Regions from separate parts of the Stenotrophomonas sp. STEN046 genome, predicted to be linked through region 1. Evidence: riboswitches for the same ligand, from Rfam matches in the RefSeq annotation. Region 1 holds a riboswitch; the other holds the start of a gene.
The links. A riboswitch is a leader RNA that binds a small molecule or an ion and turns the genes downstream of it on or off. The one in region 1 is predicted to bind glycine.
Positions count from the first base shown of each region.

Region 1 (3,399 bases):
TGCGACCCATGCCTACTTCGGCAATGACCAGTGGGCCGACGATGCGCCCGGCCTGAAGACGCTGGACGATGCCATCGCGCTGCGCCGCAAGCTGCTGCTGGCCTTCGAGCGCGCCGAGGCCGAACCGGACCCGGCGAAGAAGGCCGCGTGGCTGAGTTTTGCCGTGGTCGGCGGCGGCCCCACCGGTGTGGAACTTGCCGGCACCCTGGCCGAAATCGCCCGGCACACGCTGCGCAATGAATTCCGGCATATCGATCCGGCCAGCGCCAAGGTACGGCTGGTCGAAGCCGGCCCGCGCGTGCTGTCCACCTTCCCCGAAGTGCTTTCGCTGAAGGCGCGCCGGCAGCTGGAAAAGCTGGGCGTGGAAGTGATGACCGGCACGCCGGTAAGCGATATCGACAGCCAGGGGTTCAAGCTGGGCGACCAGTTCGTGCCGGCGCGCACCGTGGTCTGGGCCGCCGGTGTAGCCGCCTCACCGCTGGCGCGAACACTGGATGTACCGCTGGACCGCGCCGGTCGCGTGCAGGTGCAACCCGACCTGACCCTGCCCGGCCATCCCGAACTGTTCGTGGCAGGCGACCTGGCCGCACTGAACCAGGCCAACGGCAAGCCGGTACCCGGCGTTGCGCCCGCCGCCAAGCAGATGGGCAAGTACGTGGCCGATACCCTGCGCGCACGCCTGCATGACAAGCCGGCACCGGGGCCGTTCAAGTACGCCGATTTCGGCAACCTGGCCACCATCGGCCGCATGGCCGCGATCGTGCATCTGGGCAGGCTGCAGCTGTCGGGCGTGCTGGCCTGGTGGTTCTGGCTGGCCGCGCACGTGTTCTTCCTGATCGGCTTCCGCAACCGCGTCGTGGTGCTGCTGAACTGGGCGGTGGCGTACTGGAGCTACCAGCGCAGCGCGCGCATCATTTTTGGTGATGATCAGGACGACCGGCGGCCGAAGCGGTAGGGTCCACGCGCGGCGTGCCCCTGTAGAGCCGAGCCCATGCTCGGCTTCTGCAATCCGAACGAAGTGCAGCCGAGCATGGGCTCGGCTCTACGGCACCTTCGGTTTCGGATACCACAGCGCGTTGACGATGACCCAGCGCTGGTCGAAGCGGCCCATGTGGAAGTAGTCGACGAACCACGGGGTTTCCAGCCGTACCGAGGCGGCGTTGCCGGTCACGTCCAGCACCGTGCAACGACGGTCCCATTGATCCTTCGGCGTTTTCAGCGCGCCCTGCCTGGTCAACGAGACCAGTTCCTCCTTCGACATCCGGCGCAGGCCCAGGCGCTCGTCGGGTGTATCGCCAAGCACCGCGCGCTTGGCCAGGTCCGGATGCAGGGAGCGGGCGACGCGCTGCGGGTCGGCTTCCAGCTGACCGTCGACGTAGTCGTGGCAGGTGGCTTCGATGGCCGCGATCGTGGCCGGGTCGGCAGCGGGGCTCGTTGCTGCGGATAGTGCGAGCAGCAGGGCAATCGTGGACATCCGGGTCTCCAGCTCTGGGCGCGGGGCGATCATCGCATGGGCCGGGTAGCCCATCCACGCATGGCGTGGATCTACAGAAGTGTTTCGGCTGGCGCCTGCAACCAGGCCAGCTTGCGTTCGCGCGGCTGCCGCTTGAGCTCCCATTCGGCGCGCGAGGCGGCGGAGCGGTCCGGGTACGCACGCACCGCCAGGATCCGCAGCGGCGGGCGGGACCGGGTGTAGCGCGCGCCCTTGCCGGCCAGGTGGGCGGCAAAGCGCGCCTCCACATCGGTGCTGATGCCCGCGTAATAGCTGCCGTCGCGGCATTCGAGCAGGTACAGGAACCAGGGAGCGGAGGGGCGGGCCATGGCCGGATTATGCCGTGCTGCACTGCAGCGGATATACTGGCGCCCGAATGCAGGAGAGAGGCGCCGCGCTGGCGCCCGCCGAAGGCGCAGGCTCCCATGATCGCTCAGGCCGGTGGGCTGGAATCCCACCAACCATGCATTCGACTCGCCGAGCTGGAGAGAGGTCACCGGGCATGCCCGGGACGATCCGCCGAAGGGGCACGCGGCCCATGCCGCTGAACTCTCAGGCAAAAGGACAGCGGGAGCGGCACCGGTCATCGTCATCCCGTCATTGCGCAGGCAGTGGCGGTATACGCGCATGGCCGGCCACACCGCGCCCGGAGCCTGTCCCATGTTGTTGTCCATCATCTACCTGATCGCCATTTCCGCCGAAGCCATGACCGGCGCCCTGTCCGCCGGCCGCCGCCGCATGGACCTGTTCGGCGTGGTCATGATCGCCTGTGTCACCGCACTTGGCGGTGGTTCGCTGCGCGACATCCTGCTCGGCCACTATCCGCTGGGCTGGGTGAAGCATCCCGAGTACCTGGGCTTCACCGTGTGTGCGGCGCTGATCGCCACCTGGGTCGCACGCTGGATGCACCACTTCCGCCGCACCTTCCTGGTGCTCGATGGCCTGGGCCTGATCGCCTTCACCCTGATCGGCTGCTCGATCGCGCGCGAGGCCGGACATGCGCTGCCGATCGTGCTGATTGCCGGCATGCTGACCGGCGCCTTCGGCGGCGTGCTGCGCGACATCCTCTGCAACGAGGTGCCGCTGATCTTCCAGAAAGAGCTGTACGCGATCATCTCACTGCTGACCGGCGCGGTGTATCTGCTGTTGCTGCATTGGGGCGTGGCCGATGCCACCGCGATCCTGTGCTGCCTGGGCGGCGGCTTCGCGCTGCGCCTGCTGGCGATCCATTACCGCTGGGAAATGCCGAAGTTCGTGTACCACGACGAGGTGCATTGAGCCATTGCGGATCGTGCGGTTGCCTGCCAGCGGCCGGCACTACCGTTTGCGCTGCATGACGTTGGTCATGCGGTAATCGCCGGCCTGATTGGCTACCATTGTCGCCCCGTCGCACGCGCGACGGCATCCAGCCACGCCGCGCCCGCGGCCCCGCCAGACACCCCCTCCCCCGCTGCCCGTGGCACATGCCGTGCCGACGGGCCCGCATGTCCCTGCCCGCGCAGGGCGCAGGATGCCGCATGTCTGTCGCCGAAAATTCCCGCTTCCGTCGCGCCCGCCCGTTGCTGGCGCTAGCCAGTCTCGCCCTCGTTGCCGCCCTGGCCGCGTGGCTGTGGCCGCGCACCGAGGTGGCCAGCAAGGGCGAAGGCAGCGGCAAGACGGTGCCGGTGCGCATCGCCCGGGCCAGCGCCGAGCCGCTGGTGCTGCGGTTGAAGGCGGTCGGTACGGTAACGCCCCTGCACAGCGTGGTGGTGCGCAGCCGCGTGGATGGCGAGCTGCTGCGCCTGCATTTCCAGGAAGGGCAGCAGGTGAAAGCGGGCGACCTGTTGGCGCAGATCGACCCTCGGCCGTATGAAGTGAAACTGGCGCAGGCACAAGGCACCCAGCAGCAGAACCTGGCTGAGCTGGAG
Region 1 is NZ_JBRRDR010000004.1:155,100-158,498, reverse strand. It holds gene ACVOLJ_RS03905 (NAD(P)/FAD-dependent oxidoreductase) at 1-955, shown strand, start outside; gene ACVOLJ_RS03900 (nuclear transport factor 2 family protein) at 1,043-1,474, opposite strand; gene ACVOLJ_RS03895 (GIY-YIG nuclease family protein) at 1,546-1,821, opposite strand; glycine riboswitch at 1,862-1,951, shown strand; glycine riboswitch at 1,965-2,070, shown strand; gene ACVOLJ_RS03890 (trimeric intracellular cation channel family protein) at 2,153-2,770, shown strand; gene ACVOLJ_RS03885 (MdtA/MuxA family multidrug efflux RND transporter periplasmic adaptor subunit) at 3,010-3,399, shown strand, end outside.

Region 2 (3,399 bases), on a different contig from region 1:
GAAGATCGGCATCACCGCCCAGGGCAGTGCGAACTGCGGCGCCAGGCTGACGTAACCGATGTTCAGCAGTGCAGACAGCGCACACAGGGTGAACCCGATGGAAACCTGGCGGGTCGGTGTGCTGTGCCCGGCCATGCGCCCGGACAGGAACGAACCGGTGGTCATGCCGCCGATGGTGGGAATGAACAACCACGCAAACCCGCCCTCACCCAGGTGCAGGTGCTGCATCACGATGGCCGGCGCCGAGGAGATGTACAGGAAGATGCCGCCGAAGCCGATGCTGCCGGCCAGCGCCAGGCGCAGGAAACGCGGGTTGAAGCCGATGCGCACGTAATCGCGCATCAGCGTGCGCGGGGACAACCCCACCCGCGCGTGTGGCGGATGGGTTTCCGGCAGGAACCGCGCCGTGGCCGCCAGCAGCACCAGCGAGAACACCACCAGGAACCAGAAGATCAGCGGCCAACCGGCGCCACTGAGCAGGATCCAGCCGCCAATGATCGGCGCGATGGCCGGAGCGATGCCGAACAGCATCGACACCTGGCTCATCAGCCGCTGGGCATCGTGGCCGTGGTACAGGTCGCGGATGACGGCGCGCCCGACGATCATGCCCACGCCGGCCGACAGGCCCTGCAGCGCGCGGAAGGCCAGCAGCGTGGTCAGGTCGGTGGACAGTGCACAGCCCACCGAGGCGCCGACGAACACCACCAGCCCCCCCAGGATCACCCGCTTGCGGCCCCAGGCATCGGACAGCGGGCCATGTGCAAGGCTCATCAGGCCGTAGAACAGCAGGTACACGCTGATGGTCTGCTGCACGGCGACCTCGTCCACCGCCAGGCGCTCGGCCAGCTGCGGGAACGCAGGAAAGATGGTGTCGATCGAGAACGGACCGAACATGGCAAGGCCGGCGAGCAGCAGGGCCATGCGGCGGGTGGAAGGAGCAACAGCGGCGGTCATCGGGCAAGCGTCCGGCAGGGCCATGCGCGGCACGCACGGCGGGCGCCGATCCCCTGCAGCAGGGACGGCGCCAGATGAATACGAGAATCCGGCCATCATAGGTGGGTAATGCGCCCGGCGCCATGCACAGCTGCACAAAACGCACGCCCGGGCCATCGGCCATTCAGCCCCACAGGGCCGCAAAAGGCCACCGTCGGGCAGCGGCAACGGGCTATAATCGGCGGGCAACACGGTGGGAGAAGCGGAACACCGCTGCCGAAGGCGCAACGCCCGTAATCGCTCAGGCCCGATACCACCCGTAACAGAACTCTGGAGAGACCGGTTCGATCCGGCGCCGAAGGGGCACGAAGCTGCGGTCCGCCGCGCTTTTAAACTCTCAGGCAAAAGGACAGAGGGGCGCCCGCAGACCGCCGACCGGCGGCTTGTGCCCGTGCGTGTGCCCTTTCCTGACGGATCCTTCGCCATGTCCCAGAACACCCCTTCCCTGCGTGAGCTCGAGCATCATTCGGCCTTCGTCGAGCGCCACATCGGCCCCAACGATGCGGAGATCGCGCAGATGCTCGGCGTCATCGGCCACGCCTCGCTGGATGCGATGACCGATGCCATCGTGCCGGCCAAGATCAAGTCGCCGGCACCGCTGGCGCTGCCGGAGTCGATCACCGAAGTGCAGGCGCTGGCCAAGATCCGCGCGATCGCCGACAAGAACACCGTGCTGCGCAGCTTCATCGGCCAGGGCTACTACGGTACCCACACGCCGAACGTGATCCTGCGCAACATCCTGGAAAATCCGGCCTGGTACACCGCCTACACCCCGTACCAGGCGGAAATCTCGCAGGGCCGCATGGAAGCGCTGATCAACTTCCAGACCCTGTGCGCCGACCTGACCGGCATGGAAATCGCCAACGCCTCGCTGCTGGACGAAGCGACCGCCGCGGCCGAAGCGATGACCCTGGCCAAGCGTTCAGCCAAGTCGAAGTCGGACACCTTCTTCGTGCACGACGCTGTGCACCCGCAGACGCTGGAACTGCTGCGCACGCGCGCAGAACCGCTCGGCATCGTGCTGCGCGTGGGTACGCCGGCCGAAGCGCTGGAAGCGGACGGCTTCGGCCTGCTGCTGCAGTACCCGGATACCTTCGGCCAGGTCGGCGACTACAAGGCGCTGGTCGATGCCGTGCACGCACGCGGCGGCCTGGTGGCCGTGGCCACCGATCTGCTGGCGCTGACCCTGCTGGCTGCACCCGGTGAATGGGGCGCGGACATCGTGGTCGGCAACAGCCAGCGTTTCGGCGTGCCGTTCGGCTTCGGTGGCCCGCACGCTGCGTTCATGGCCTGCCGTGATGCCTACAAGCGTTCGATGCCGGGCCGCCTGATCGGCGTGTCGATCGACGCACAGGGCAACCCGGCCTACCGCCTGACCCTGCAGACCCGCGAGCAGCACATCCGTCGCGAGAAGGCCACCTCCAACATCTGCACCGCGCAGGTGCTGCTGGCGGTGATGGCCTCGATGTATGCCGTCTACCACGGCCCGGAAGGCCTGACCCGCATCGCCCGCCGCACCCACCGCCTGGCCTCGATCCTTGCCAGCGCGCTGCGCAGTGCCGGCGTGCAGGTCGGTGGCGACTTCTTCGACACCCTGCATGTCACCGGCGTGCACGCCGATGAGATCCACGCCAAGGCCCGTGCCGCCGGTTACAACCTGCGTGCGATCGACAGCGACTCGGTCGGCATCAGCTTGGACGAAACCACCACCCGCGCCGACATCGTGGCCGTGGCGTCGGTGTTCGGCGCTTCGCTGGATGTGGACGCACTGGATGCCAGCACCGCCGACGCGCTGCCGGCCGGCCTGCTGCGCCAGTCTGAGTTCCTGACCCACCCGGTGTTCAACACCCACCACAGCGAGCACGAACTGCTGCGCTACCTGCGTTCGCTGGCCGACAAGGACCTGGCGATGGACCGCACGATGATCCCGCTGGGCTCGTGCACGATGAAGCTCAATGCCACCGCCGAGATGATCCCGGTGACCTGGCCGGAGTTCTCGCAGATCCATCCGCTGGTGCCGGCCGAGCAGGCGCTGGGCTACAAGGAACTGATCGAGTCGCTGGAAGCGATGCTGGTCGAGTGCACCGGCTACGACGCGGTGAGCCTGCAGCCGAACTCCGGCGCGCAGGGCGAGTACGCCGGCCTGCTGGCGATCCGTGCCTACCATCGCTCGCGCGGCGAAGACCATCGTGACATCTGCCTGATCCCGGATTCGGCGCACGGCACCAACCCGGCCTCGGCACAGATGTGCGGCATGAAGGTGGTGGTGACCAAGACCGACGCCAACGGCAATGTCGATGTGGAAGACATCCGCCTCAATGCCGAGAAGTACAGCGACCGCCTGGCCGCGATCATGATGACCTACCCGTCCACGCACGGCGTGTTCGAGGAAGAAGTGGTGGAGAT
Region 2 is NZ_JBRRDR010000012.1:4,373-7,771, forward strand. It holds gene ACVOLJ_RS08130 (multidrug effflux MFS transporter) at 1-954, opposite strand, end outside; glycine riboswitch at 1,254-1,356, shown strand; gene gcvP (aminomethyl-transferring glycine dehydrogenase) at 1,418-3,399, shown strand, end outside.
Region 2: it holds a riboswitch for glycine, as region 1 does, so the genes downstream of both, gcvP (aminomethyl-transferring glycine dehydrogenase) here and ACVOLJ_RS03890 (trimeric intracellular cation channel family protein) in region 1, are expected to answer to the same signal.